Regions from separate parts of the Herbaspirillum sp. WKF16 genome, predicted to be linked through region 2. Evidence: predicted binding sites of a transcription regulator. Region 2 holds the regulator's gene; the other holds the start of a gene.
The links. The regulator FliA, encoded in region 2, starts transcription of late flagellar genes. The targets are predictions, from matches to a motif close to CTAAAGTTTNNNNNNNNNNNGCCGNTA.
Positions count from the first base shown of each region.

Region 1 (7,658 bases), 1.9 Mb from region 2:
AACGTGGAGGATGGAAAATGAATTCACGTTGTTTCCTTATAAGTTGGTGCCGAGCTTGCGCTTGCGCACGAAAGCGATCTGGCTGATCAGCCAGAATGCCGCGCGGAACAGGAAGGACAGCGCCAGGTAGGCCACCGCGATGACGGCGTACACCTCGAAGCTGCGGAAGGTTTCCGACTGCACCAGGTTGGCGGTCGCGGTCAGCTCCTCGGCCGAGATTTGCGAGGTGATCGAGGACGACAACATCAGCAGGATGAACTGGCTGGTCAGCGACGGATAGACGCGCTCCACCGCCGGCAGCAGCACCACGTGCCAGTACACGTGCAGCCGGGACATGCCCAGGCACTCGGCCGCTTCGATCTGGCCGGGATGGATGGAGTTGATGCCGGCGCGCATGATCTCGGTGGTGTAGGCGCCGACGTTGACCGTCAGTGCGATCACGGCGGCGGTCTCGGCGGTGAGCTTCCAGCCGATGCTGGCCAGGCCGAAGAACACCAGGAACACCTGCACCAGCAGCGGGGTGTTGCGGATGATCTCGACGTAGGCCTTCACCAGGCCGTGCAGCACCCGGTTCTTGCTCTTGTAGGCGATCGCGCAGATCGTGCCGAGCCCGAAGCCCAGCACGATCGACAGGGCGGAGAGCTGTACCGTCAGCCAGGCGCCGACCAGCAGCCGGTCCCAGTTGGCGAACACGCTCATGAAATCGAATGTGTAGTTCATTGATACTCCGGTGATGCGGGAAGGGGGGATTACGCGGTGCGGCGGCAGGTATGCGCCGTCCCTTGCCGGGTGGGAGCTGGGGTCTGCATGAGGTGGTCTCCTTTCTTGTTTGCCTGAGGTCGGGCCCGGCGTGCCGGCGGTGGCGGAAGAAGGATCCGGCTACCGTCGTGCGGCCTCTTGCGGGCCTTGTGTCGGGGTGGCTTGGTGCTGCGATGCTGCGGATGCTGCCGTACTGCGAAACTGTCCCGTTACAGGGCCTTGACGCCGCCGGGGCGGAACTCGTCCGGTCCGGCCGCGATGCCGTTGACCAGCGGTTCGCCGAAATCGGGAATGCTGATCTCGAAGCTGTCGCCCGGTTGCGTGCGCACGCTGTAGGCGAACGACAGGCTGGCCGCGCCCATGTAGTGCACGTGCACGTCGCCGGGACGGCGGAACTGGCGGTACTTGAAGTGGTGGTACTCCAGGTTCTCGATCGAGTGGCACATGTTGTCCTGGCCGGCCAGGAACTCCTGTTCCCAGATCACGCGGCCGTTGCGGCGGATGCGGGTCATGCCGACCAGGTGCGCCGGCGGCGCGCCCACCAGCAGCTCGGGGCCGAAGGAGCAGTAGCGCAGCTTGGAATGCGCCTGGTAAAGGTAATTGCGGCGCTCCATCACGTGGTCGGAAAACTCGTTGCCGATGGCGAATCCGAGGCGGCGCGGGCAGCCTTCGTCGTCGATCACATACAGGCCGACCAGCTCCGGCTCCTCGCCGCCGTCCAGCGCGAAGCCGGGGCAGGGGAAGGGCTGGCCGGGCGCGACTACGACGCCGCCGTCGCCCTTGTAGAACCATTCCGGCTGCACGCCGGCCTGGCCCGGGGCCGGGCGCCCGCCCTCGATGCCCCATTCGAGCATGCGCAGGGTATCGGTCTTGTCCATCTCCTCGCTGTCCAGGCGGCGGTGCATCTTGTCGCGGGTGGAGGCGCTGCCCATGTGGGTGACGCCGGCGCCGGAGAGCATGCAGTGGGCCGCGTCCTCATGGTCCAGCGGCGCCAGGATGCGCTGCTCGCGCAGGATCGCGGCGTAGTCTTCGGATTGTTCGGTGTTGAGCAACTGCGCCTGGCGCTCCAGGCCATTGCCGTTGCGTATCGCCGCCAGCGCCAGCGCGCGCATGGTGGCGACCTGCGACAGCGCCTGGATGTTCGTCCCGTTGACGATCCCCACGCGGCGCGCGCCTTCGCGATCCGTGAATTGAATCAGCCTCACCTTGTCTCCAATGCTCGTTCTTGTTGCCTGAGACGGGATCCCGACAGCGTGCGGTTCCCGTCCTCATCGGCGGTTGCAACATCGGCCTAGCTCCGGTTTCGCAAGCGGCAGGAATTGCTGCACCGCCAGATCGAACGGGCTTGCCGATCGTGCAAAAGTCTCCTGCTTTTTTCGCGCATCGCCTTCAGGCTATAGATGCGCTAGCATTGTGGTTTTTCGCATGGACGGACTATAAGAGGCATGCATAACGATGTCCAATGAGCTTAATTCATCGGGTGATAACCAACTCGATCGCCAGCTCGCAGGCGCCGCCGGAGAGCTGCCTTCGGTCGGCTCCATCGTCAGCCGGCTGCGTTTCCGCCAGGTCGCGTTGCTGACCGCGCTGGACGAGCAGGGCTCGCTGCACAAGGCCGCCGAGGTCATGCACATGACCCAGCCGGCGGCCACCAAGGCCCTGCATGAAATGGAAGACGCGCTGGGCGTGACCCTGTTCGACCGTTCGCCGCGCGGCATCGAGGCCACCGAGCTGGGGCGTTGCGTGATCCGCTACGCGCGCCTGATCCAGAGCGATGTGGCCAACCTGCGCGACGAGCTGCAGAACATGATCAGCGGGCGCGGCGGGCGCATCGCCATCGGCACCATCATGGGCGCGGCGCCCTTCGTCACGCGCGCGCTGTCGCGCTTGCGCGAAATCCAGCCCGACGTCTCCATCGAGATCACCGAAGACACCAGCGCGCGCCAGCTGCTGCTGCTGGACCAGGGCCGCATCGACCTGATGATCGGGCGCTCCTCGGTCAGCTCCCAGCCCAATCTCTACAACTATGAAATGCTGCGCGGCGAACCGATGTGCATCGTCGGCGGCGTCGACCATCCGCTGGCCACCATGCAGAAGGTGCGGTTGCAGGAGCTGCAGGATGCGTCCTGGATCTTATATTCCAGCAATATGCCCATGCGCATCTGGATCGAGCACGAGTTCAAGCTGGAGGGCGTGAAGGTGCCGGGCAACGTGATCGAGACCGCCTCGCCCTTCGTCACCGTCACCCTGCTGGCGCAGTCCAACATGGTCGCCGTCATGCCGCTGGATATCGCCCACTTCTTCGCGGCCAAGCAGATGCTGGGCATCCTGCCGATCAACCTCAAGACGCGCATCGAGCACTACGGCATCGTCACCCGCAAGAACACCACGCTGTCGTCGTTGGCCAAGATGTTCATCCAGATCCTGCGCCAGCAAAACTGAGGCGCCAGAGATGGGGGCGTTTTCCATCCCTGTTTCGCGCCAGCTCCGCGCCGCGGGCATGGTCTGATGGCGGCTTCGGGATTTTCCTGATTTTGCGTGGCTGTTGTTTCCTGTTAGCCTTCGTTCGCGGCCGGGGTGGCCGTACTTCCTGTTTGCCTTCATGACTTTGCGTTTTTTGCGTCTTCCGCGTTTTTCGCGTTCTACCGCAGTCCGCTCCCAGGCGTTCTCCATGGTTTCCAACGGCCCCGCGCGCGTCGTGCTGGGAGCGGCCTGCGTGGCCGGCGCATTGCTGCTGGCCGGATGCGCCGGGCACAAGGCGTCGCCGTCGCCCGAAGCGATGGCCAAGCAGGCCCGGTTGGACCAGGCGCTGGCGCTGTTTTCCGCCAACGCTGCCGGCGGCCTGCCGGCCGGCTGGGAACCGCTGGCCCTGACGCGCAAGAAGAAGAGCACCGAATACCAATTGATCGAAGAGGCCGGCCGCACCGTGCTGCGCGCCTACGCCGACCAGGCCTCCTCGGGCCTGCGTCACGACGTGAGCATCGACGTCAACAAGAAGCCCTGGCTGTCCTGGAGCTGGAAGACCTCCGCGCTGATCCCGACGGCCGACAACACCCAGCGCGAGACCGAGGATTCCCCGGTGCGCATCGTGCTGGCCTTCGACGGCGACCACGACAAGTTGTCGCTGATGGACACCATCCTGTTCGACACCGCCAAGCTCTTGACCGGCAACGAGCTGCCCTATGCCACGCTGATGTACATCTGGGAAAACAAGGCGCCGGTGGGCACCATCATCGCCAACACCCGCACCGGACGCATCCAGATGATGGTGGCCGAGAGCGGCCCGGCCCAGGTCGGTCAATGGGTGAAGTACCAGCGCAACGTGGCGGAGGATTATGAGAAGGTCTTCGGCGAGAAGCCGGGCCGCCTGATCGGCGTGGGCGTGCTGACCGATACCGACAACACCGCCCAGAAGGTGGAAGCCTGGTACGGCGACATCCGCCTGCTGCGCGAAGCCGACGGCGGAGAATAGGCAGACGGCGCACGCGCGGCGGACGCCCGGAAACAAAAAGGCCTGCCGGTTCGCCCGGCAGGCCTTTTGTCTTTGGCGCGCAGCGGTCGGGCGCTTACACGCCGCGCCACCATGCCGCCACGTGGCCCCAGAAGCCCTTGGGGCCTTCGGTGAACAGCCAGGGCTTCTGCGCCTGCAGGCGGGCGATCATTTCCTGCTCGGCCTTCTCCGAGACGTTGCCGTAGGCGCGTCCCAGGCGCAGCAGGCTGCGCAGCGCGCCCAGCTTCTCGCGCGCCACGGCGCCGGCGGCATGCTCGATGGCGATGTGGGTCTCGCGCAGCTCCTGCACCAGCGCGTGGGCCAGCTGAGATGCCGGGGACTTCAGCTTCTCCTGCACCACGGCGATGCTGGTGGAGGCCGACTTGATCTGCGCGGCCAGCACGTCGATCTGGGTTTCGTCGCCCTTGGCCTGCTTGATGATGGCGGTGGCCCAGGCCTTGGAGGCGGCCACCAGGTCATCGGTGCCCCAGTCGTGGCGAACCGCGATGTGGAAGCCGTAGCTTGAGGCTTGTTCGATCAGGATCGCCACCACGTCCGGGAACTCCTTGTCCATGGCGCGCTTGGCCCAGGCGTATTGGCCGGAGATCATCATGTGATGCACCGCCTCCTCGGTCAGGAAGTGCGGGTTCTCGGAGACCTTGGCCAGCAGGAAGGCATCGAAGGACGGGGCGACGAAGCCGGAGTCGACCTTGGTCGAGAGGCGGACGAAATTCTTGAAATCGCGGTCCAGCGATTCGAATACCTCATCCTTGAGGTTGAGTTTGATCTGTTTCATGGCCTTCCCCGGGCTAGGCTGATGTTGTCGGTCCGGCATCGCTTGTCCGGACCGTGCTTGGTATTTATTCGCGCACCGCGCAAAGTGCGCCGCGAACCAGTGTTATCGGCATCTTTGGGGCCAAACTTTACCATGGGAAATATCGCCGCGGCGCGCATCACGGCAGAGCTTACCGCACCGTGCGGCCGCCGGATATGGCAGCGGCCGGCTCAGTAGGCGCGCAGGCCGAAGCGCCGGCGGGTTTCCTCATCCGGGAACAAGGCGTCGCGGTAGGCCGACCAGGCGGCATCGGCGCGGATCTCGGCGGCGTTCTTGCAGCCTTTGCACAGCCTGGCGTAGACGCCGGCCACTATTTCGGCGATGCCGTTGGGGTCGCTGACGTAGATGTAGCTGCGCTGCAGGCCGTCGCGCGCGGCGCTGCCGGCGTAGATGCTGCGCGTCTTGCGGCTTATGGCGGCGGCCAGCGCCTCGGACAGCGCATCCAGCCGGCGCTGTTCGTCGGCGCCGGGCAGGCCGTCGGCGCCGGCGGCGTAGTCCGTGCCGGTGACCACCACGTAGGGCAGGCCCGACAGCGGGAAGACCCGGCGCAGGCTCATGTCCACCCGCACCGCATAGGGCCGGCCGTCGCGCTCGCTCTGGTAGTTCCACCAGTCGGGATCTTCCTGGGCCTGCGCCGCCATGGCGGCCAGCGACAGCAGCAGGGCCAGCGCGATGCGTTTCATGCGGCGGCCAGCAGCGCCGCCAGGGCCAGCAGCGCCGGCAGGCCTTGCACGTAGAGGATGGAGCGCTTGGCCGTCAGGCCGCCGTAGATGCCGGCCACCAGCACGCACAGCACGAAGAAGAACTGCACCGGGCGTTCGCCGGTGGCCACGCCCCAGAACAGGCCGGCGGCCAGGAAACCGTTGTACAGGCCCTGGTTGGCGGCCAGCACGCGCGAGGCTTCGGCGGCTTCCTTCGACTGACGGAAGGTCTTCAGGCCGATCGGCTTGGTCCACAGGAACATTTCCAGCACCAGGATCCACACGTGTTCGACGGCGATCAGGATGAGCAGGGCGGTGGCGAGCAATTGCAAGGTGTTCTCCTTTTATCATTATCGGCAGGCGCGGCGCTGCACTGCCGCGCGCATCCGCGATCATGCCCGAAAGCGCCCGGCGCGCCAATCGCCGCCGCTGTCGCATCGCCGCCAACGCCGCGCAAGCCGGGCTTGGCAAGCCCGCGCCGCTGCGGCTAGAATGCGGTTCGGGCGCGGCAGGGCGCCCAGTCCCGCGAAAGCCGATGCGCCTGCCGTCTGCACTACATTCCATGTCCGGAACACAGACGTTGAACCTTGATAGTCGTTGCGGGAGACGACGCATGAAAGGAAAACGTAATGTGGTCTACCCGCTTCCCCCACGCCCTCCATATCGCCGAACCCGGTTTCGGCGGCACGCTTGCCAACACCGACTTCCTGCGTCGCTACGCCAAACGGCTGCTGCGCGCCGCCCGCGCCGAACGCAGCAGCGAGGCCTTGCCGATCCTGCGCCGCATCGTCGCCATGCAGGTGACGCCGGAGATCTCGGTGGCCGAGCTGTATCCGCTGCGCGCAAGCCTGCAGTTGAAGCACGTGCTGCACATGCTGGCGCGTGAAATCGGCTTTCCCAACTGGGAGAGCTGCGCGCGCCAGGCCGATGCGCGGCCGCCGGCGTTGCTGGACCGCTATCGTTTCGAGCTGGGCATGTTCCGCGATTTCGAGACCAACTGGTTCGCCGACATGGCGATTGCGCAGGACTGGCAGCGCGAGCATGGCGGCTACCTGATCGCCTACGGCAGCCAGGCGGTGGCGATCCTGGCGCATTGACGGCAATCTCGATGCCCCAATGAAAAACGGCGCCGGATCAGCCGGCGCCGTTTTTCATTTGCGCTGCGCGCCTTACTTCGCCTGCAGGAATTTCTCCGCCAGCCGCACCCAGTAGGTGGCGCCGATGGGCAGCAGGTCGTCGTTGAAGTCGTAGCTGGGGTTGTGCAGGTTGCACGGCCCCAGGCCATGACCGTGGTCGCGGTGGCCGCCGTCGCCGTTGCCGAGGAAGACGTAGCAGCCGGGCTTGTGCTGCAGCATGAAGGCGAAGTCCTCGGCGCCCATGGTCGGCTCGGTGCGGGCGTCGACATGGTCGGCGCCGAACTGCTCGGTGAGCACCTCGACGGCGAAGGCGGTTTCTTTCTCGTGGTTGATCAGCGGCGGGTAGTTGCGGGTGAAGCGGAACTCCACCGTGGCGTCGAAGGCGGCGGCGGTGTGCTCGGCGATCTCGCCCATGCGCCGCTCTATCATGTCCAGCACGCCGGTGCTGAAGGTACGCACGGTGCCTATCATCACCGCCTCGTCGGGGATCACGTTGTTGGCGCTGCCGGTGTGGATCTGCGTGATCGACACCACGGCCGGGTCGTTGGGATTGGTGTTGCGCGAGACGATGGTCTGCCAGCCCTGGGCGATCTGCACCGCGGTCATCACCGGGTCGATCGCCTTGTGCGGCTGCGCCGCGTGCGACCCCTTGCCCTTGACCACCACGCGGAACTCATTGCTGGAGGCCATCTGCGGACCCGGCGTCACGCCGAAGCGGCCGGCCGGGATGCCGGGCC
Region 1 is NZ_CP118632.1:4,019,414-4,027,071, reverse strand. It holds gene Herbaro_RS18180 (amino acid ABC transporter permease) at 1-27, opposite strand, end outside; gene Herbaro_RS18175 (amino acid ABC transporter permease) at 37-720, opposite strand; gene araD1 (AraD1 family protein) at 969-1,964, opposite strand; gene Herbaro_RS18165 (LysR family transcriptional regulator) at 2,215-3,201, shown strand; gene Herbaro_RS18160 (DUF3047 domain-containing protein) at 3,431-4,231, shown strand; gene Herbaro_RS18155 (DUF4088 family protein) at 4,326-5,045, opposite strand; gene Herbaro_RS18150 (DUF695 domain-containing protein) at 5,255-5,767, opposite strand; gene Herbaro_RS18145 (DUF1304 domain-containing protein) at 5,764-6,117, opposite strand; gene Herbaro_RS18140 (hypothetical protein) at 6,415-6,882, shown strand; gene Herbaro_RS18135 (M20 aminoacylase family protein) at 6,955-7,658, opposite strand, start outside.
Region 1: a site for FliA is predicted at 5,149-5,175, ahead of Herbaro_RS18155 (DUF4088 family protein). Genes of this name have one in related genera too.

Region 2 (7,658 bases):
CGAGATCAAGGCCGCCATCGCCAACGGCACCTTCCAGGTTGATCCCGAGAAAGTCGCGACCGGCCTGCTCGATACCGTCAAGACGCTGATCAGCGCGCGCAAGGCCTGACCTCGTCCCAGACGCTTTACACGGAATCGGCATGAGCAATCCCGCAAGCAGTCTCCCCCAGGAAAAGGCGGCATTGGTTCGCCTGGTCGAAAAGCTCCGCCAGGAGCAGGCCTTGTTGGCGGAAACCTCGGCCGAAGGCGTAACCGACATCATCTCCGAAAAAGCCTCGCTGGTTGCCGAAATGACCACACTGGCCGGCAATCGCCACCAGCTCCTGGCCAGCATCGGCTATACCGAGGACGAAGCCGGCATGCAACGCTGGATGAATGAGCAAGGTTCGGATGCCGACAAGGATATCTGGGCCGACCTGTTCGAACTGGCCCAGGACGCCAAGGAAGTCAATCGCGTCAACGGCATCCTGATCGGCAAGAAGCTGTCGGTCAACCAGGGCGCCCTGACCATCCTGCAAGGCAAGACCGGCACCGGCAACTTCTACGGCCCCGACGGCCAGAACAGCATCAAGTCCAGCGGCCGACGGCTCGGCGTAGTCTGACCGGCAAACACTGGACCGCAAACAAGAAAGCCCGGCAATGCCGGGCTTTTTGCTTGGACAAGCGGAGCATCCGCTCAATGCGCCGGCTTCACGCCACCCCCGTCCAGGAGTGCTCGCGCAGATAGGAGCGCATGCGCGAAATCGCCTGGCTGTGCAGCTGGCACACGCGCGACTCCGACACCCCCATCACGGCGCCGATTTCCTTCAGGTTCATCTCCTGCTCATAGTACAAACCCATCAGGATCTGCTCGCGCTCCGGCAAGGCGCGGATGGACTCCACCACCGCCTCGCGAAAACCGCCATTGATCAGGTTCTGCAGCGGATCATCCGAGCCGGCGCTGGACTGATAGCGATCGAGAAAATGCTCGTGTCCGCCATCGTCGTCGTGGAAGTCCTCGTAATAGATCAGCTGGTGGCCGCCGCACTCGGTGAGCAGGGCCTGGTACTCGACCAGGCTCATCTTCATGTGCTGGGCCACTTCGTTTTCCTGGGGCGGGCGCCCCAGCTGCTGCAGCAGCGATTGCAAGGCCTCTTCCACCTTGCGCGCATTCTGGCGGATGCTGCGCGGCAGCCAGTCGCTGCTGCGCAGCTCATCCAGCATGGCGCCGCGGATGCGCTGCACGGCGTAGGTTTCAAACTGGGCGCCGTGGGTTTCCTCGTAACGATTGACGGCATCCAGCAAGCCCATCATGCCAGCCTGAATCAGGTCATCCACCTCGACGCTAGGGGGCAATTTTGCCTTCAGCTGATGCGCCAGCTTCTTGACCAGCGGCGCATGCAGCTGCAACAAATCATTCTTGCCTGTTTTTCCCTTGACGTTATACATGCACGTCACACTCCGAGACTCGCACCATCGGTTGCCATGCCGTAAGTGCTGCGCGCCGCTTCCGGCGCTACAAAACGTTTGGCCAGGCGGTGGAAGGCAATGGTAGCGCCCGCGAACGGGAACACGTCCATCACCGCCCTGCCTTGGCCGCAAGCCCGCCGAATATGCTCATCGGCAGGAATCGATCCGAGGAAATTCAATTGCGCCGCCAGATAACGGCTGGCAGCCTGCGCCATGTTCGCATACACCGTTTGCGCCTCCGCCTCGGTGGCGTCGTTGACGATGAGGCTGAAGGGACGACGACCGAGCCGGTCGCTCAAGCTCTTCAGCAGCACGTAGGCCGCCTTGATGGATGAGGCTGTCGTCGAGACCTGGATGATGATTTCGCCCATTTCCATGGTCGACACCGGCAGCGACTGGTCGTCCGCCAATACTCCGTTGACCAGCGTAATTTCAGCTTGTTCAATCAGGGCGTCAAAGATCTCGGCCAACCGGCCGGCCTGGGGATTGGCGGCCGAAGGTACGGTGCGGCGGGCGATGCGCGCCATCGAGAAGCCTTCAGGCAACAGCCGCATGGCCTCGTGCATGGAGCGTTCTTTTTGCGCAACTTCCTGCAGGGTGGCGACATCGTGGCGCAGCCCGATGCGAGTGAGCAGGCCGGACGAGGCGACTCCGCCATCGACCACCAGCACGTTGTGACCCGACTGCGAGATCGACGCCGCCAGGTTGATCAGCGTGGCGCTCTTGTCTTCCTCGCCGAGAACGGAAAAGAAGGTGAACAGGCGCGGCACCGGACGCTCCAGCATCCGGCGCAGGCCTGCCGCCTGGTCAAAGTCGTAACTAGCCAAAGCTCACCTCGCGCAGGCCTTTGTCATTCATGGACAGGGCCGTCGGGCCGACTACGCCCGGTAACTCGCCCTCCTGGAATTCGAACGGCGCGGTCTCGCGCTTTTGCTTGAAGGCGCGATCGGCAAGGTAGAGCTTGTTGGCCACGTGCAGGTCTTCCGGCACGCGCTGTCCGTTGGCCACATAGTGCAGGTTGAGCTTGTGGCGGATCACCACGTCGAGCACGTTGCCGATGGTGGCCGCTTCATCCAGCTTGGTGATGATGCAGCCGGCCAGGCCCGACTTCGAGTAGGCGTGGATCACTTCGTTGAGGGTGCCGCCGGTGGCCGTGGAGTTCAGGCACAGCAGGCGCTTGATGTCCACGCCGGCGCCGGCCAGCATGGCATCCTGCTCGGCCACCATCTGGTCGCGCTGGCCGACGCCTGCGGTATCGATCAGCACGGTGTGCTTGCCCTTCAGCTCTTCCAGCGCGATGCGCAGGTCGGTTTCATCCTTGACCGAGTGCACCATCACACCCAGGATCTTGCCGTAGATGCGCAGTTGCTCGTAGCCGCCGATACGGTAGCCGTCGGTGGTGATCAGCGCCAGCTTGCCGGAGCCGTGACGCATCACGCAGCGCGCCGCCAGCTTGGCCGTGGTGGTAGTCTTGCCCACGCCGGTCGGGCCGACCAGCGCGAACACGCCGCCGTTTTCCAGCAGTTCGTTTTCGTTGCCCAGCGTGCTCAGGTTGCGCGCCAGCACCGACTTGACCCAGAACATGATGTCTTGCGACTTCGAGTTGGTCGGCAGGTTCTCGGTGATCAGGCGCGACAGGCTGGCCGAGAAGCCGGCCGCCAGCATTTCCTTCATGACCTGGCCCTTGAGCGGTTCGCGCTTCTGCGCGCCGCCCCAGGAGATCTCCGCCAGCTGGGTTTCCAGCACGCCGCGCATGGAGCGGATTTCGGTCATCACTTCGGACAGGATCTCATCGTAGTCCTTGCCGTCGAACTCAGGCAGGGCCGAACGCGGGCGCTGATCCTGGTCCTGGTCTTGCTCCTGCGCGTCGGCCGCCTCACGCCGGCGATTGCCGTCGCTGTCGCTGCCGCGGCTGCGCCACACGCGCGCATCGGCGGCCGGAACCTGCTCCGCGTCGCGTGCCGGGATGCGGCCCAGCGCCTGCTGATTGAGCAGCGGCGCATCTTCGGGACGCTTGGCGCGAGCCGGCTGCTGGGCAATCGGGGAAGAAAGCAAGGCCGGCCGCTTGGGCTGCTGCGCCGGGGGCAGGCCGGACTGCTGCTGCAGCGAGGCGGCCTGCGCGGCACCGGGCACCTGTCGCGTACCGTTGGGACCGACCAGGGTGGTCATGTCCTCGTTGGCCATGGCGAGGATTTCCACGCCATCGGGAATATTGCGGTTGGAGAGGATGACCGCGTCCGGACCCAACGCTTCGCGAACCTGGCGCCACGCCTCGCGAGACGAATTGGCGATAAATTTCTTGACGTTCATGCTTGCCCTCCAACTAGGCTGGTAACTTTAATCGTTTTCGATTCAGGAACTTCAGCGTGCGACAGCACGCGCAAATTAGGCAGAGCGCGACGCAGGAAACGCGCCATCAATGTACGCAACGGCCCGGATACCAGCAATACGGCCGGCAACCCCATCTGCTCCTGGCGCTGCGCGGCCTGCTCGGCCTGCATCACCAGCGAATCGGCCAGGCCGGGCTCGATGCCGCCGCTGTCGCCGCTGGCCTGCAGCGCCTGCATCAGCAGGCGCTCGAGCTTGGCGTCCAGCGCCATGACAGGCAACTCGCTCTCGCCCGGGAAGATCTGCTGCACGATGGCGCGACCCAGGGCGATACGCACGATTGCCGTCAGCTCGCTGGGCTCCTGGCTGCGCGCCACATGTTCGGCCAAGGTTTCGATAATAGTGCGCATATCGCGAATATGCACGCCCTCGATGAGGAGGTTCTGCAACACTTTCTGCAACGTACCCAGCGGCAACATCTTCGGCACCAGGTCTTCGACCAGCTTGGGCGCGTCCTTGGCCAGGTGATCCAGCAAGCTCTGCACTTCCTGCCGGCCCAGCAATTCGGCGGCATGGGTCGTGATCAGGTGGTTCAGGTGGGTCGCCACCACGGTGCCGGCATCGACCACCGTGTAGCCCATGGTGGATGCTTGCTCGCGCAGGCTGTTGTCGATCCAGACCGCAGGCAGCCCGAAGGCCGGATCGGTGGTCATCATGCCCGGCAGCGGACCGGTGACCATGCCGGGATTGATCGCCAGGAACTGGCCGGCATGCGCCTCGCCCTTGCCCACGTCCACGCCCTTGAGGGTGATGCGGTAGGCCGACGGCTTCAATTCCAGGTTGTCGCGGATATGGATGGGCGGCGACAGGAAGCCCACTTCCTGGGCGAACTTCTTGCGAATGCCCTTGATCCGCTTGAGCAGCTCGCCGCCCTGCGACTTGTCCACCAGCGGAATCAGACGATATCCCACTTCCAGGCCGAGCGTATCGACCGGCATGACGTCGCTCCAGGTGGCCTCTTCCATTTCCTGCGCAGGCGCCGCAGCAGAGGCGGCAGCGCCCGACTCCGATTGCGCCTTGTCGTCCTTGGCTTCCTGCGCGCGCTTGCTGACGGCGTAGGCGCCGCCGGCCATGGCGGCGGCCAGCAGGATGAAGGCGAAATGCGGCATCCCCGGAATCAGGCCCATGCCGCCGATGATGACCGCCGTGATGTAGAGCACTTCCGGCTTGGCGAACAGCTGGTTGATCAGCTGCCCGCCGACGTCCTGGTCGTTGGCCACGCGCGAGACCACCACACCGGCCGCGGTGGAAATGATCAGCGAGGGAATCTGCGCGACCAGGCCGTCACCGATGGCCAGCAGCGTGTAGTTCTTGATCGCGGCATCGAAGGCCATGTCGTGCTGGACCATCCCCACGATCAGGCCGCCGACGATGTTGACCACCGTCACGATGATGCCGGCGATGGCGTCGCCGCGCACGTATTTCGAGGCGCCGTCCATGGCGCCGTAGAACTCCGACTCCTGCGCCACTTCCTTGCGGCGGGCGCGGGCTTCGGGTTCGCCGATGAGGCCGGCGTTGAGGTCGGCGTCGATCGCCATTTGCTTGCCGGGCATCGCGTCCAGGGTAAAGCGCGCGCCCACTTCGGCAATACGGCCGGCGCCCTTGGTGACCACCATGAAGTTGATGATGGTCAGGATGACGAACACCACGATACCGACGGTGTAATTGCCGCCGATCAGGAAGTGGCCGAAGGCCTCGATCACTTTACCCGCGGCGTCCGGGCCGGTATGGCCTTCGGTCAGCACGACGCGGGTGGAGGCCACGTTGAGCGACAGGCGCAGCATGGTGGACACCAGCAGCACCGCCGGGAAGGCGATGAAGTCGAGCGGCTTGACGGTATAGAGGGCGGTCATCAGGACGATGACCGAGAGCGAAATGTTGAAGCTGAACAGCAGATCCAGCATGAAAGCCGGCAGCGGCAGCACCATCATCGCCAGCATCATGACGATCAGGATCGGCGCAGCCAGCGCCTTGCCGTTTTTCAGCGGCACCCAGGCCGGCAGTTTCAAGGTGTTCAGTTTTGCCATAGTTACTGCAGTGTTCTACTTTGTGGTCCGCGCGGCTTCTTGGTCGCGGTGACCGGGTCCATTTCCTTGGGCACGTTCAGGTCGGTCGGCTCGACCGGCCTGTTGCCGCCAAACTGGCCGTAGGTGCGAAGCTGGAAGATGTACGCCAGCACTTCGGCCACGGCGGTGTAGAGCGCCTCCGGAATCTCGTCGCCGATTTCGGTATGGGTATGCAGCGCACGCGCCAGCGGCGGCGCTTCCAGCAGCGGCACCTTGTTCTCGCGCGCCACCTCGCGGATCTTGGCGGCGACATCGTCGAAGCCCTTGGCCACCACCTTGGGCGCGCCCATCTTGCCTTCCGTGTACTTCAGCGCGACGGCATAGTGGGTCGGGTTGGTGACCACCACGTCGGCCGTCGGCACCTCCGACATCATCCGGCGGCGCGCCATGGCGCGCTGCATCGCGCGGATCTTGCCCTTGATGTGCGGGTCGCCTTCGGACTCCTTGTGCTCCTGCTTGACCTCTTCACGCGTCATGCGCAGCTTCTTGCCGTAATTCCAGATCTGGTAAGGCACGTCCAGGATGGCAATCAGAATCAGCGCCGACACCATGGTGATGAAGCTGATCCACATCAGATGGGCCGAATGGCTGCTGGCGGTCTTGAGCGACTCCACGCCCAGGCCCATGACGGCATCGATCTGGCCGCGGATCACTATCCAGGCGACGGTGCCCACCAGCAGCGTCTTGAGTACCGCCTTGACCAGCTCCGCCAGCGAATTCAGGGAAAACATGTTGGTGATGCCGCTGATCGGATTGAGCTTGCTGAACTTCGGCGCCAGCGACTCGACGTTGAACAACCAACCTCCCAGCATCAGCGGAGACGCTATTGCAGCCAAAGTCATCAGGAATGCGAGAGGAATTGTCGCCACGACAATTTCCATGAAATGCGCGCTGAACATGTTGAACAGCACGACAGGATCGAAAGCGGCCGCGCGCTCGAAGCTCATGGTGGCGACCATCAGGCGGTTCAGGCTGGTCACCAGGGGACCGCTGAACATCCAGACGCAGCTGCCGCCCACCAGCAGCAGCACGCAGGTCGCCATTTCGCGCGAACGAGGTACATCACCCTGCTCACGAGCACGCTCAAGGCGTTTACTCGTGGCGGGTTCTGTCCGCTCCATGTCGCTGTCGTCGGCCATCTGCCGAATCCCCCTGCAAAATCATCGTTCCCGGTTGATAGACGGATTTCGAGAACAATAGGCAGGATTATTGGCGAGCGGGCTGCGGAATCATCAGGGGAATAGGAGGACAAACGTCCCCCATTTCGGACTAGGCAAAAACGCAATGCTCTGCCTGTGGCAGAACGACGCGTATCGAAATGGCAAGATCGTTTGGCAGAAAAACGGGCGGCGGCCGCACCAGCGGCAATTTCCCCAAGGAAATCACCCCGGCGCCGTCCTTGATGCATTCAACACAACAACATGGGGCCGCCCTTGCGGACGGCGCCCCGTCAGAAGCCCAGGCTTTCCAGCAGGTCGTCGACCTGCCCCTGGTTGGCGATCACGTCCTTGCCGGCCGGATCGATCTGGGGACCGTTCAGCAGGCCGGTGTCTTCGCGCTTGAGGTCGCCCGGCGAGTAATCCACCAGCAGTTGCACCAGTTGCGACTCCAGCTCATGCGCCAGCTGGGTGACGCGCTTGATCACCTGGCCGGTCAGATCCTGGAAGTCCTGCGCCATCATGATGTCGAGCAATTGCTGCTTGGTCACGCTGCTGTCTTGCCCGACCTGCGCCAGGAAAGCCGACGTCCTGGCGC
Region 2 is NZ_CP118632.1:2,088,044-2,095,701, reverse strand. It holds gene flgM (flagellar biosynthesis anti-sigma factor FlgM) at 1-109, shown strand, start outside; gene Herbaro_RS09605 (flagellar protein FlgN) at 141-602, shown strand; gene Herbaro_RS09600 (RNA polymerase sigma factor FliA) at 691-1,428, opposite strand; gene Herbaro_RS09595 (MinD/ParA family ATP-binding protein) at 1,434-2,234, opposite strand; gene flhF (flagellar biosynthesis GTPase FlhF) at 2,269-3,759, opposite strand; gene flhA (flagellar biosynthesis protein FlhA) at 3,756-5,864, opposite strand; gene flhB (flagellar biosynthesis protein FlhB) at 5,867-7,042, opposite strand; gene cheZ (protein phosphatase CheZ) at 7,354-7,658, opposite strand, start outside.